One region of the Microbispora sp. NPDC046973 genome, then DNA from elsewhere that is predicted to be linked to it. Evidence: riboswitches for the same ligand, from Rfam matches in the RefSeq annotation. Region 1 holds a riboswitch; the other holds the start of a gene.
The links. Region 1 has a riboswitch for thiamine pyrophosphate ahead of thiO (glycine oxidase ThiO). Riboswitches for the same ligand answer to the same signal wherever they lie in the genome.
Positions count from the first base shown of each region.

Region 1 (7,325 bases):
GGGCGATCAGGTCCAGTTCCGGATCGCGGCCCAGCGCCGTCTCCGCGACCACGAGGTCCGCGAATCGCTCGTCCAGATACGACGCGGGCCGGGACGGGGCGAGGAACATGACACCGATGCTTCCGTCCTCTCCCCGGGTGACCAGCCACGATGTCAGATCGCCGGGCGCCGTGCCGACGCCGATCTCCTCGGCCAGCTCCCGGGCGGCATGCCGGCGAAGCGCGGCCGTGTCGAGGAGCCCGCCGTCCTCGGGAGGTTCGGCGGATCCGCCCGGGAGCTGCCATTGCCCCGGAGCGGCCGTCCACGACGACATCCGCACCACCAGGAGGCGTCCGTCGTCCGACGGCTGCACGACGCTGACGAAGAGGGACGGCAGCCACGCTGTGGCGCCCGGGACACGGCGCAGGGCATGAAGCCGGAAGGTCGTCCGTGCCCACGTGATCACCAGGCCGTCCGGGTCATCCCGTTCCAGCCCCGTGCACGACACGGTCGGTCCGTCGAAGAGGGCCGGATTGGCCTGCACCGCCTCATCCCACACGCGGTTCATGGCCGCCTGCTCTTCGGGCGGGATCCGCGGCGCGGCGGCTTCGACGAGGCGGAGCCGGTGAGCCTCCAGGAGTTCGACGCCGGAAGGTCGCCACAGAGCCTCGCTCACCGGCTCATGTTCGCACGTGCGGCGCCCGTGGGGTGGCGGCCGGCGCGACTCGTACGGCGCAGGGGGCGCGTCCCGGCGCGCAACCACCATCGCACCGGACGGGCGCCGCCGCCCGGACGGCCGGTCCGGGCGTCAGTGCCAGATGGTGATGGTGGTGCCCGCCGGCTGCTGGCCGAGCGGGTTCTCGCCGATCACGCGCTGGGTGCCCACGCCCGCCAGCCTGCGGACGTTGACCTTGAAGCCGGCCGCCTTCAGCTCGTTCACCGCGTCCTTCACGAACTTGAAGCGTACGTCGGGCACGTTGACGACGGCGGCCGGGCTCTGGTTGGGGTCGGCGGGGTTGGTCTCCCACGGCCAGTGGAAGCCCTGGTCCGGGCCGCGCGAAACCGTCAGGTGGACGGTCGCCCCGGCCACCACCTCGGCGCCGCCGGGCGGGTCCTGGGCGATCACGGTGCCCGGCGGGGCGTCGTCGGCGGTCTCGTCGACCTGGACGTTGAAGCCCTTCTCACGCAGGAACTTCTCCGCCTGGTCGCGCATCATCTGCGTGACGTCCGGCATCAGCAGCCCGGCGCTGACGACGAAGTTGACCGTGCTGCCCTTCTTGACGCGCTTGCCCACCGGCGGGTTGGTACGGATGACCTGGTCGCGGGGGACGGTGTCGCTGGCGCTCTTGCTCACCCGCCCGGGGGTCAGCCCGACCTCGGCGATCTTCGCCCGGGCGTCCGTCAGGCTGGAACCCTCGACCTTCGGCACGGGGATCGTCTCCGGGCCGGCCGACGGGATGAGGGTGAGCACCGACCCCTTGATCACCTCGGCGCCCAGTCCCGGCTCGGTGTCGAGGACGACGCCCTTCGGCACCTTGTCGTCGAACCGCGCCTCGCCCACCCGGACCTCGAAACCGGCCTGCTGCGCCACCTGCCTGGCGACCGTGACGGGCTTGTTCACCAGGTCGGGGACCTTCGTGTAGCGGCCCTGGGAGAACCACCAGCCGGTGAAGGCGACGCCCGCCAGCATGACGAGGGCCAGCGCGGCCACGAACCAGACGGGCCTGATCCTGCGTCCCCGGCGCCGCTCGCTCTCGGCCGGGCCGGTCAGCAGTTCCGAGCGCGGCTGGATCATCGTGTGGCCGAGCGGCGACCCGGGCTCCGCGAGCGCGTGCTGCGCGGTGCCGAACGACGAGGCCCCGCCGGCCGGCGGGACGGTGCGGTGCGCGCCCGTCCGTACGCCGCTGTGGGCGCCGGTGTCGAAGGCCCCGTGGGGGGCGGCGTGCGCGCCGGTGTGCCCGGTCTTCGGCAGCGTACGGTGGATCTCGACGGCGGCGACGAGCATGGCGGTCGCGTCCGCCGGGCGCGCGGCGGGGTCCTTGTCGGTGGCCGCGGCGACGAGCGCGTCGATCGGCGGCGGCATGTCGGGCACGATCGAGGACGGCGCGGGGACGGTCTCGTGCACGTGCCGGTAGGCGATCGACATCGGCGTCTCGCCCGCGTACGGCTGCCGCCCGGTGAGCAGCTCGAACAGCATGATCCCGGCGGCGTACACGTCGCTGCGGGCGTCGGCCGTGCCGGTCGTGACCTGCTCGGGCGACATGTAGCCGATCGTGCCGATCATCATGCCGGTCTTGGTCTGGTTGGTCGCCTCGATCGCGCGGGCCAGGCCGAAGTCCACGACCTTCACCCGGCCGTCGTCGGCGAGCAGCACGTTCTCGGGCTTGACGTCGCGGTGGATGAGCCCGGCCTGGTGGGCCGCGCCGAGGGCGGCGAGCACCGGGATGACCATCTCCAGGGCCTCGCGGGCCGGGAGGCGGCCGCGCCTGCGAAGGACGTCGCGCAGCGTCCGCCCGGGGACGTACTCCATCGACAGGTAGACGTGCGCCCCGTCGGTGCCCTGGTCGAAGACCTGCACGATGTTGGGGTGCGAGAGGCTGGCCACCGACTTGGCCTCGCCGATGAACCGCCGCACGAACTGCGGGTCCTCGGCCAGCGAGCGGTGCATCACCTTGACGGCGACCGTGCGGTCGAGCCGGACGTCCAGAGCCAGGTAGACGGAGGCCATGCCACCCCGGGCGATCCGGGACTCGACGCGGTAGCGCCCGTCGAGCAACTGCCCCACGAGCGGGTCGGTTAGCGTCGTGTCCACTCGCCAGAGTTTACGGGTGATTTGCCGCCCGGCGTGTTCCCGAATCCTAAACCGAGACCTATTCGGCAGCCTCCCGCGCCGTCCGAAAAGCCGTGCCGATTGCGAAAGCCGGGCTTACCAGACGGGGAATCGCGCGCCTCCCCGCTCGCCCGCGCAGACGTCTCGGGACGGGCGGGCCAGGGGAGGGCGGGCGAGGGGAGGAGGGCCGGCCGCGGCGGTGGCGGGCGAGGGGAACGGGGCGGGGAGCACGGCCGGCCGCGGCGGTGGCGGACTCAGGACAGGCGGGCGGGGGAGGACGCCTCGGCGTAGCGGCGGCGGGGGATGCGCCCGGCCAGGCGGGCCAGCCGCCCGGCCGTGACCGCCTGCCGCATGGCCGCGGCCATCAGTCCGGGCCGGTGCGCCCGGGTCACGGCGCTCGCCAGCAGCACGGCGTCGCAGCCCAGCTCCATCGCCAGCGCGGCGTCGCTCGCCGTGCCGACGCCGGCGTCGAGGATCACCGGCACCGTGGCGGCCTCGACGATGAGCTCGATGCTGTGCGGGTTGCGGATGCCCAGACCGGAGCCGATCGGGGCGCCGAGCGGCATCACCGCGGCGCACCCGGCGTCCTGGAGCCTGCGGGCCAGCGCCGGGTCGTCGCCGATGTACGGCAGCACCACGAAACCGTCGGCGACCAGCCGCTCGGCGGCGTCGAAGGTCTCGATCGGGTCGGGCAGCAGGGTCCGCTCGTCCGCGATGACCTCCAGTTTGACCCAGTCGGTCTCCAGCGCCTCGCGGGCCAGGCGGGCGGTCAGCACCGCCTCCCCCGCGGTGAAGCAGCCCGCCGTGTTCGGCAGCACCTTGATGCCGCGGGCGCGCAGCACGTCGAGCACCGAGCCGCGTGACTCCGGGTCGAGCCTGCGCATCGCGACCGTCGTCAGCTCGGTGCCGGACGCCTCCAGCGCCTGGTCCAGCACCTCCAGAGACGGTGCGCCGCCGGTGCCCATGATGAGCCGCGAGGTGAACTTCTCCCCGCCCAGCACGAAGACGTCGTCGGTCATGCTCACCCTCCCTGCACGGCCGTGAGCACCTCGACGCCGTCGCCGTCGGCGACCGGCGTGGAGTCCCAGGCGCTCCGGCTCACCACCTCGCCGTTCACCGCCACCGCGACCCCGGACGTGAGGGGCGTGAGGGTCCGTACGGCGTCGCCGACCGTGGCGCCGTCCGGCAGTTCGGCCGCGCCTCCGTTGATCGTGACTTTCATTGGCTGAATCTCCCTGGATCGCAGAACCTGGCGACCGGGGGCACCTCGTCGCCGGTGAGGAACGCGGCGACGGCGTCGGCGGTGATCGGGGACAGCAGCACCCCGTTGCGTCCGTGCCCGGTCGCCGCGAGCACGCCGGGCGGCCCGGCGGGGCCGATGAGCGGCAGGTTGTCGGGCGTGCCCGGGCGGAAGCCGGCCGTCGTCTCGGCCAGTTCGAGCTCGGTGATGCCGGGCACCAGTTCGCGGGCGTCGCGCAGCAGCTCGTACACGCCTCCGGCGGTGACCCGTGCGTCGTACCCCATCTCCTGCGTCGTCGCGCCCAGGGTGATCTCTCCGTCGCTCCGGGGGACCAGGTAGGCGGGGGAACCGTGCACCAGCCCCCTGACGCACCGGGTGAGGAAGCCCCGGGGCCCGCGCAGCCGGAGGATCTCGCCCTTGACCGGGCGTACCGGCAGGCCGGGCAGCAGGGACGCCGACCACGACCCGGCCGCCACGACGACCTGGCCGGCCGCGACGGCGGCGCCCGACTCCAGCCGCACGCACGGAGCGCCGGGCCCGCGGGAGTCGATCCCGGCGACGCGCTCGGTCACCAGTGTGCCGCCCGCCTTCTCGAACGCCGTGAGGAGGGCGCGCACGACCCTGCGGGGATTGACCCACGCGTCGTCGCGGGCCAGCAGCCCACCGCGTACGGAGGGGGAGAGCATCGGCTCGAAGGAGCGGCACTCGCGCCCGGTGAGCCGCTCGACCCGCAGGCCGAGCGTCTGCTCGAAGGCCGCGAGGTCGTCGAGGACGGCCATGTCGTCCGCGCCGCGGGCGACCTCCAGCGTGCCCTCGGTGCGGTAGTCGAGGTCGGCGCCGGTCTCGTCCTCCAGCTCCGCCCGGAACGCCGGCCAGGCCGCCAGCGACGCGAGGCCGAGCCGCAGCAGCGGCTCCTCCGTGTAGGTCACCTCGCTGACCGGTGCGAGCATCCCCGCCGACGCGTGGGTGGCGCCGCCTCCGGGCGCGGGGTCGACCACCGCCACCGACAGGCCCCGCCGCGCCGTGCGCCAGGCCGCGGCCAGGCCCTCCACCCCGCCGCCCACGATCACGACGTCGTAGCCGGCCTGTGCGCCGGACTGCACGCCGGACTGGGCGCCGGATGGCGGTGTGCGGGACACAGCGCTCCCTTCGCCGGCATTACCCGGATCAGGTCGGGGCGGTCGAGAGCCTCACGCTCTCCTCTCAGCCCGGTCCGCCGGGCTCCCGCGCGTCTTACGCACACAAGGGTAGTACGCCGCTCACAACGGCCGATCGCCGGACCGATGATGACGGGGGCCGTCCGCCGTCACACGAGGACGAGCGTTCACCGACCCGACGGAGGTGCCTCATGGCCACCATGTTGTATTCGGCCACCATGTCCCTGGACGGCTTCATCGCCGGGCCGGGCGGCGACATGTCCTGGCTGACCGAGCACCTCGGACCCAATCCGGCCGTGGACGGGCTCGTCGGCGAGATCGGCGCGCTGCTCGTGGGCAACCGCACCTTCCGCGGCGACGACCCGCATCGCGGCACCCCGCAGGAGGGCGCGTTCGGCGGCACGTGGAGCGGGCCGCAGTTCGTGCTCACCCACGACGTCCCGGCCGCGCCGGTACCCGGCGTGACCTTCGTGACCGACCTCGGCGCGGCCGTCGCGGCGGCCACGTCGGCCGCCGGGGACAGGTACGTCAACGTGCTCGGCGCCGACGTCGCCGCGCAGTGCCTCGACGCGGGCCTGATCGACGAGATCCTCGTGTGCGTGGCTCCGGTCATGCTCGGCGACGGCGTCCGGCTGTTGTCCCGCCCCGGCGGCGCCCGGGTCCGGCTCGAACGGATCGGCCTCACGCACGTGCCGCACGCGACGAACATCCGGCTGCGCGTGCTCCGGTGAGAACGCCGGACGAGACGCGGCGGGGTTCACAACGTGGGCCCCCGCGGAAGTGCGCGGCAATTGCCCAACTCGTTATGGGGGGCCCGTTGGCCAGGGCCCCCGTTGACAATCTATGGTCAAGCTGTGGATCACGTCGTGGTGGTGGGTGCCGGCCTGGCCGGCGTGCGAAGCATCGAGGCGTTGAGGTTCCGTGGGTTCACCGGACGCATCACGCTCATCGGCGAGGAACACCATCGCCCCTATGACCGGCCGCCGCTGTCGAAGGCGGTGCTGCTCGGAGAGACCGACTCGACCGTGGTCGACTCCGACCTCGACGCCCTCGACGTACGGCTGTGCCTCGGCACGGCGGCCAAGGGCCTGCGCGAGGGCGTGCTGGAGACGACCGAGGGCGAGCTGGAGTACGACGGCCTGGTCATCGCCACCGGCGCCACGCCGATCCGCCTGCGCGGCGAGGGCCGTCAGCACGTGCTGCGCACGATCGAGGACGCGCTCGCGCTGCGCGAGCGGCTGGTCCCCGGCGCCCGCGTGGCCGTCGTCGGGGCCGGCTGGATCGGCGCCGAGGTCGCCACCGCGGCGGCCAGGGCCGGTTGCGCGGTGACCGTGGTGGAGGCGGGGGAGACCCCGCTCGCCGTGGCGCTCGGGCCCGAAGTGGGCAGCCACACCACCGACTGGTACGCGCGGGCGGGCGTCGAGCTGCGCCTCGGGGCGTTGGTCGGCACCGTGGACCCCGACGGCCTCACGCTCATGTCCGGCGCCCGGGTGCCGGCCGATGTGATCGTCACCGGCGTCGGGGTGCGCCCGGCGGTCGACTGGCTGAAGGGGTCGGCGGTCCGGGTCGACGACGGGGTGGTGGTCGACGAGCACCTGCGCACGTCGCTGCCCAACGTCGTGGCGGTGGGCGACTGCGCGAGCTGGTGGTCGCGCAGGTTCGGCGCCCGGCTGCGGGTCGAGCACTGGGACACCGCGCTCCAGGCTCCCGACACGGCCGCCGCCACCCTGCTGGGCGAGGAGGCGGTCTACGACCCCGTGCCGTACTTCTGGTCGGAGCAGTTCGGTCACATGGTGCAGTTCGCGGGTCACCGGGAGGCCGGCGACCGCATGGTGCTGCGCGGCGACCCGCGCAGGGACGCGAAGTGGGCGGTGTGCTGGCTGACGGCGGACGACCGCCTCGCCGCGGTGCTCACCGTCGACAGGCCGCGCGACGTGGTGCAGGGCCGCAAGATCATCGAGGGCGGTCAGCGGCTCGACCCCCTGCGGGTGGCCGATTCGGCCGTGCCGCTCCGCGACTGCATTATGGCCTAATCGAGGTGTTTCCTGGCAGCTCCGCTGTGGTAATGGTGGACCCGTGACGCTTACTGTTGCGCAGATCGACCGGGAGACCGACCAGC
Region 1 covers NZ_JBEYWQ010000002.1:353,323-360,647, reverse strand. Annotated here, with positions in the region: gene ABZ860_RS05720 (NUDIX domain-containing protein) at 1-655, opposite strand, end outside; gene pknB (Stk1 family PASTA domain-containing Ser/Thr kinase) at 788-2,791, opposite strand; gene ABZ860_RS05710 (thiazole synthase) at 3,064-3,828, opposite strand; gene thiS (sulfur carrier protein ThiS) at 3,831-4,031, opposite strand; gene thiO (glycine oxidase ThiO) at 4,028-5,188, opposite strand; TPP riboswitch at 5,177-5,287, opposite strand; gene ABZ860_RS05695 (dihydrofolate reductase family protein) at 5,398-5,937, shown strand; gene ABZ860_RS05690 (FAD-dependent oxidoreductase) at 6,061-7,239, shown strand; gene ABZ860_RS05685 (Rv2175c family DNA-binding protein) at 7,283-7,325, shown strand, end outside.

Region 2 (7,325 bases), on a different contig from region 1:
CGGCTCCATCCGGGACAACATCGCGCTCAACGACCCCGACGCGCCGCTGGAGCGGATCACACAGGCCGCCGAGCTGGCGGCGCTGCACGACGAGATCACGGCCATGCCCATGGGATACGAGACCGTGCTGACCGACGGCGGCGGGCTGTCCGGCGGCCAGCGGCAGCGCCTGGCCCTGGCCCGCGCCGTGCTGGCCCGGCCCAAGGTGCCGCTGCTGGACGAGGCCACCAGCAACCTCGACAGCGCCACCGAAGCCGCCGTCGAGGCGAACCTCGCCCGGCTCCCCCAGACCCGGATCGTCATCGCCCACCGGCTGAGCACGGTCAGGGACGCCGACCTCATCCTCGTCCTCGACTCCGGACGCGTCGTGCAACGCGGCACCCACGACCAGCTGATGGCCCAGGGCGGCGCGTACGCCGCGCTCGTCGCGGCCGGCGCGCGCTCGCGGTAGCCCTCATCCGGCCCGGCGCGATCGACCGGCCGCGGCGACGGCGCGGTCCCGCCACCCGGTGAGACCCGCCCTGCCGGCGAGCCGCGCGAGCCTGGCGAGGTGGCGCGCCGCGGCGTCGTCGTCCCCCGTCGCCGAGGCGAGCATCGCCAGGAACCAGTCCACCGGCCCCAGGAAGGCGATGGCGGCTCCGACGGAGATCCGTCCCTCGTAGGGCAGGAGGGCGGAGTACGTGGCCGCGCAGGCGTGGACGTCGCCGACCGCCGCCTGCGCGGCCCCCTGAAGACAGGTCAGGGTCAGCCACGACCAGTCGCGCGGCGCCTGCCGCCACCCGCCGGCGGCCGGCTCGCGCGCCTCTTCCCTGCCGCCTCGCTCACCCCGCAGGAGCACGCGGAGCGCCTGGTCGGCACAAGGGCTGGCGCCGGCGATCGAGCCGATCAGGGGCTCCGCCTCGCCCATCGTCCCTTTGTCGTAGGCGAGGAGGATGCGACCCAGGGACACGACGGATCCCGCGTACCACATGCCGATGCGTCCGGCCTGCCGGTCGAGGTCGGCGTAGAGGGCCTCGGCGTCGTCATGGCGTCCGCAGAGCGTGAGCCGCCCCGCCCGCCACATCGTGTGCTGGAAGCGCGGCCAGGGCAGCGGCATGCGGGCCAGCATGGCGTCGCACCGGGCGGCCGCCTCGTCCGCTCCCGCGATGTCGAACACCTCCATGCGGCGGTAGGTCCACATCATCTGCGCGAGCAGCTCGAACTCGGGGGTCCGGGTCTTGTGGCCCAGGTCTTCGAGTTCCCCGGCGATCTCCCGCGCCTCCTCGGTGTAGATCGAGCTGGGGATCGACAGATAGCGGGCGTTCAGCGCACGCATCAGCAGGTGCGGATCGCCGAGCCCGCGGGCCGTCTCGACCGCCTGCGCCGAGTAGAGGTGGCAGCGCGGGTCGTCGGACCCGTCGTACAGCTCCTGGGCCAGACCGCCGAGCAGCCGCACCCGCTCGGGGCCGGCGGTCTCGGGCACGGCGTCCAGCGCGCGCTCGAACCGGTGCACGAGCTGGAGTTCGACCTCCTCGTACGGGTTGCGCAGGTTCCAGATCGAGGGCGCGTCCAGCGCGGTGAGCGCCCGGGCGCGCAGCACGGGCCCGTCGGGACCCGCCACCCGGTCGGCCGCCCGTATCGCCCGCGCCCGCACGCCTCTGGCGGCCAGGGCGTCGCCGGCGTCCAGCAGGGCGCGGGCCTGCCGCAGCAGCAGCTCGACGTGGTCGGCCGGGTCGCCGGCCGCGGCCCCGTGCGCCTCGACCGCACGGCCCCACCAGGTGGCCGCCTCCTCGTAGGCCAGGCGGAGACCCGACTGCTCGGCCATCGCGGCGGCCCAGTGCGCCGCCTCCGCGTACGCCACGGGCCCGGCGTGGATCGCGTGGTGGGCGATGACGGCGACGTCGGCGCCGGGCCGGTCGACCAGCGCGTTCATCACCTGCCGGTGGATGACGGCCCTGCGCAGCGGCGGGATCTCCCGCAGGAGGGTCTCCCGCACCAGGTCGTGGGCGAAACCCGTCCGGCGCCCGGCGACGACGACCAGGCCGGTCCGCACGGCCTGGTCCAGCAGGTCGTACACGGGCGCCGCCCACGCCTCGCCCACGACGCCGGGATCGAAGTCCCTGCCGATCACCGCGGCGATCTCGAGCACCTCGGCGACCCGCGGATCCAGCGCCGCCAGCCGCTGGCGGATCAGGCCGGCGACGGCGTCGGGCACCGTCTCCAGCGGGCGGCCCTGCGCGAGCAGCCGGGCCGTCTCGCGGACGAAGAACGGGTTGCCGCCGGTGCGCCGGGCCAGCAGGTGGACGGTCCGCTCGTCGACCTCCGCGCCCGCGGTCACGGCGATGGCCCGGATGGCCGGGGTTTCGAGGCCCCCGAGCCGGACGCGGAGCAGGTTGTATCGGGCGAACCTGGCGAGCAGGTCATCGAGCGGTCCGGCCCGGGCGGTGTCCCGAAACGCGGTCACCAGCGTGAGCGGGACATCCTCCGCCGCCTCGCCGGCGAGCGCCGTCACGTCGCGCAGCAGCCCCAGGGTCGCCGAGTCGGCCCACTGGAGGTCGTCCAGGACGACCACGATCGGCCGGTCCCGGGCGGCGGCGCAGAGCCAGTCGGCGACGGCCTGATGACGCCGCTGACGCGCGCCCTGTGCCGACCCCTGTGCCGATCCCTGTGCCGACTCCCGCGCCGGCCTCTGTGGTGGTTCCTGCGGGGCCTCCTCGCCGAGCAGCCCGGCCAGGGCCCCGGGGTCGGGAGCCGGATGAACGCGCTCCAGCGAGCGCAGAACCCGGATCCACGGCCGCAGCGGCAGTGCGCTGTCGAGATCGTGGCAGCCACCCCAGAGGGTCAGGTGTCCCCTCTCCGCGCACCGGTCCCTGAACGCCTTCAGCAGCCAGGTCTTGCCGATGCCCGGTTCCCCCGTCACCGCGATCGTGCTCACCCCGCCGCCGAGCATCGCCTCCATCTCCGCGAGCTGCCGGTCACGCCCGTGCGGCGAGCGCGCCTCCCCGGGAGCCGGCCGGGCGGACGCGGGTACGGCCGGCTCGCAGGAGGTGGGGGAATGCGGACCGGTGGGAGACGGGGCGGTGAGAGACGGGGCCTGGCGGAGGATGTCCTTCTCCAACGCCCGCAGCTGCGGGCCCGGATCGAGCCCGAGCTGATCGGCGATGAGGCTCCTGGCACGCCGCAAGGTGGCCAGCGCGTCCGCCTGGCGACCGGCCCGATAGTACGCGAGGGCCAGCAGCCACCACAGCCGTTCGCGCAGCGGATGCTCCCCGGCCTCCGCCTCCAGGTCCTGGATCACCGCCTCGGGCCGGCCCAGGTCGAGCCGTGCCTGTGCGCGGCGCTCGACGGCGACCAGCCGCAGCTCGTGGAGGCGGCTCACCTCGGTGGCGGCCCACAGCTCGCCCGCGAAGTCGGCGTACGGCAGGCCGCGCCAGAGCCCGAGCGCCTCGTCGAGCAGCGCGAGCGCCCGGGCGGGCGGCCGGCGCTCCGCGTCGGCGACGAGCTTGCCGAACCGCAGCGCGTCGACGTCCGAGGTGGCGAGCAGATACCCGGGGCGTTTCGCGACGAGGAGCCGGGGAGGGGTGCGCGGCGCCCGCTGCGGTTCGATCACACGACGCAGGTTCGAGACGTAGACGTGGATCGACTCGAGTGCGGTCGCCGGCGGCGTGCCGCGATAGAGGTCCTCGATCAACGTGTCCGTCGAGACGACCGCGCCCGCGGCGAGCACCAACCGGGCCAGGACGGCCCGTTGCCGCGGGCCTCCGACGCCGACCGGCGCCTCGCCGTCCCGGACTTCGAAAGGACCCAGAACCCGGAATTCCACTGCCCCCACGGCCTCCCTGCCGGTGAAGGCCGGCGCGGGCCTTCCCTGGGCGGCAGTCTCGAGGCGTCGTCTTGCAACTCACTTGCCTATGGGTGAGAGACCGGCCGGAGGGAGGAGCCGCGCGCCTCTAACGGCGCTCCCGCAGGCGGCGGGCCGGGAGAGACAGCGCCACGGTCGCCAGCCCGGCGACGAGGAACGCGGCGAGCGCCGCGTTCATCCAGGGCTGGTGGACGAACCCGAGGGCGAGGCGGACCTCGGTCCAGATCCCGTCCCACCAGCCGACGGTCGGGGTGGAGGTCACGATCCAGTACGCCGCGAACCCGAGGATCCACGGCACGATCATGAGCCAGCGGGAGGGGGCGTCCTCGGCCGTGTTCCACCGGGCGGCCCCGCCGAGCAGGAAGTAGTCCACCACGAGCACGGCGAACATCGGCACGAACACGGCCCCGATCACGCTCAGGAACGCGCCGTAGGAGTTCACGTCGGCGAACAGCGCGATCAGGGTCGTGAGCAGGCCGATCACGACCGAGATCGCCCGGCGGTCCCAGCGCGGCGCGAGGTTCTGGATCGACACGGTCGTCGAGTAGACGTTCGCGAACGACTGGTCGGCCTCGCGCAGCACCAGGATGCCGAAGAACACGACTCCGAGAGGGGCGGCCACGAACGGGTCCCACACCTTGTCGCCGTCGTTGCCGACCAGGGCGAGCGCGGCGATGCCGAGGGCCAGGCAGGCCACCTGGGCGATCGTGTATCCGACGACCACGCCGGTGAACGCCGCGCCGCTCGACCGCGAGTGCCTGGCGTAGTCCGCGGCCATCGGCACCCACGACACCGACAGCGCGATGACGTAGTCGACGGCGGGGGCGAAGGCGTCCCAGGAGCCGCCCCCCACGGACGGCCCCTGCCGGAACAGGGCGACCGACAGCCAGATCATCGCGATCACCACGCCCGCCGTGACGTACCGCCGCAGCAGCCGCAGCGCGCCGAGCGGCCGGATCGTCAGCGCGATCGTCAGCGCGCCCGCCGCGACCGCCCACACCGCGTACGGCACCGCCGTGCCGAACAGCGCCTGCGCGCCGTTGGCGATGACCCACAGCTCGAAGGCACCCCAGCCGAGCATCTGCACGATGTTCAGCACGGTCGGGATGTACGAGAGGCGGGCCCCGAACAGGCCGCGCAGCAGCACCATCGCGGGCCGCCCGGTGCGTACGCCGGGGATCGCGGCCAGGCCGACCATCGCCGTCCCGAGCAGGCTGCCGACGACGGCGGCGAGCACCGCCGCGGTGAAGGTCAGCGGCTTGCCGCCCAGCGGGTCGAGCAGGAACAGCGCCCCCGAGAAGCCGAGGAGGCTGACGCCGAGGTTGGCCCAGAAGGCGCCCTGGTCGAGCACGCCCAGGGTCCTCGGAGCCTCCTCGTCAAGAGTGAGCGGAACCTCCGCGTGCGCGTCGTCGACGACGGCAGAAGTCATCACACGCTCCCTACGCCGGCATTATCCGGACAGGTTCATGCGGTCGGCGGCACGATGTGGATCCGCCCTCTCAGCCCGGTCACGCCCGAGCTCCCGCGGGTATTGATGATGTCTTTGGGATTATGACACTTCTTTGACCGTTTTCCTACGCCGCCCCGGTCCCTACGCCACGTAGGGCGCCTCACCGGTCTCGCTCACCATCGGACGCCCCGCGGCGGCCCAGGAGCGCATGCCGCCGTCCACGTTCACGGCGTCCCTGCCGATGTGGTTGAGCCACATCGCGGCGTGCGCCGACCGGCCGCCGACCCGGCAGACCACGTACACCGGCCGGTCGTGCGGCACCTCGTCGACCCGCACCTGCAGTTCGCCGAGCGGGATGTGGACGGCGCCGGGAGCGTGGCCGGCCACCCACTCCTCGTTCTCGCGGACGTCCAGCAGGTACGCGTCCTCGGGCAGTGCCTCGGGGGCGATTTCCGGCAATGTCATGCGCCCATTCTGACGGCACACCGCCGATGCCCGGGCCCATGCGGCGAGCTGTGACCCACGGTGGTCCGCGGCCCGGTTCGTCGCCGATCTCGACGCGCTCGACGCGCTCGACGCGCGGCGCCGGCCGGCGAGCTCCACGGGGTGCTCCTTCGCGGGCCTACTTCAGCAGGCGGGACAGCCGGCGGTCGGCCAGCGGCTTGCCGCCGGTCTGGCAGGTCGGGCAGTACTGCAACGAGGAGTCGGCGAACGACACCTCCCTGATCGTGTCGCCGCACACCTCGCACGCCTCGCCCGTACGGCCGTGCACGCGCAGACCCGACTTCTTCTCCGACTTGAGGTCCTTGGCGGCCAGCCCCCTGGCCCGCCCGACCGCGTCCCGCAGCGTGCTCACGATCGCGTCGTGCAGGTCGGCGACCTGGCCGTCCGTCAGCGTTCCGGCGATCTTGAAGGGGGACATCTTCGCGACGTGCAGCACCTCGTCGGAGTAGGCGTTGCCGATGCCCGCGATCACCTTCTGGTCCCGCAGCAGGCCCTTGATCTGCGCGCGGCTCCCGCCCACGATCGTCTTGAGCAGGTCCGGCGTGAAGTCCTCGGCCAGCGGGTCGGGCCCGAGCCCGGCGATGCCGGGAACGTCCTCCGGATCGCGCACCACGTAGACGGCCAGGCGCTTCTGCGTGCCCGCCTCGGTCAGCTCGAACCCGGGGGCGCGGCCGTCCTCGCCCGGCGACAGCCTCACCCGGACCGCGAGCGGGCCCTTGCCCGGCCGCACCGGTTTCGCCCCGGTGAGGTCGTCACGCCAGCGCAGCCAGCCGCCGCGGGCCAGATGAGTGACGAAGTGCAGGCCGTCGCAGTCGACGTCGAGGAACTTGCCGTGCCGCGCCACGCCGGTGACGAGCAGCCCGGCGAGCGCGGTGACGGGAGGGTCGACGGTCTTGAGCGCCTGGAAGGCGGTTACGTCGACCCCGATGACGGCATGGCCGACGGCGTGCTCGCGGAGGAACTCGGCGAGCGCCTCGACCTCGGGCAGCTCCGGCATGCCCTCACACTAGCTCCGCCGGTCAGGGGACGTCCCAGAACGCGAGCTCGTGCTCCATGCCCCGGACGAACAGCTCCCGGGCACGCGCCGGGTCCGGAGCCGCCTCGTCGATCATCACGGCGATGCGCGCGGCGAGCGCGGCGAACCCGGGGTCGGCGTAGGTGTCCACCCAGGCCCGATAGCGCGGCTCGGCGGGCGGGTCGGCGGCCAGGATCCGGCCGAGCGTCGAGTAGCCCCACATGCAGGGGTAGAGAGCCGCCAGCCCCTCGCCGTAGTCCGCCGCCGACTCCAGCAGGAACGAGGTGTACGCCGCGCAGGCCGGCCCCTTCACCGCGCCGTCGAGGTCGGCGCCGAAGCCGGCCGCCAGCGACCGGTGCAGGTCGAGCTCGTCGTGCCACGTCGCGTGCGCCAGGTCGACCAGGTCGCCGAGGTGGGCGTCCGGAGCCTGCCAGGCCAGCCGCGAGAACACCCGGACGTAGTCGAGCAGGAACAGGTAGTCCTGCTCCAGCCACGACCGGAAGACCGCCTCGGGC
Region 2 covers NZ_JBEYWQ010000001.1:78,004-85,328, reverse strand. Annotated here, with positions in the region: gene ABZ860_RS00400 (peptidase domain-containing ABC transporter) at 1-451, shown strand, start outside; gene ABZ860_RS00395 (BTAD domain-containing putative transcriptional regulator) at 455-3,811, opposite strand; gene ABZ860_RS00390 (cytosine permease) at 3,930-5,270, opposite strand; TPP riboswitch at 5,261-5,377, opposite strand; gene ABZ860_RS00385 (rhodanese-like domain-containing protein) at 5,433-5,756, opposite strand; gene ABZ860_RS00380 (Fpg/Nei family DNA glycosylase) at 5,914-6,792, opposite strand; gene ABZ860_RS00375 (TenA family protein) at 6,815-7,325, opposite strand, start outside.
Region 2: another riboswitch for thiamine pyrophosphate. It lies ahead of ABZ860_RS00390 (cytosine permease); the one in region 1 lies ahead of thiO (glycine oxidase ThiO).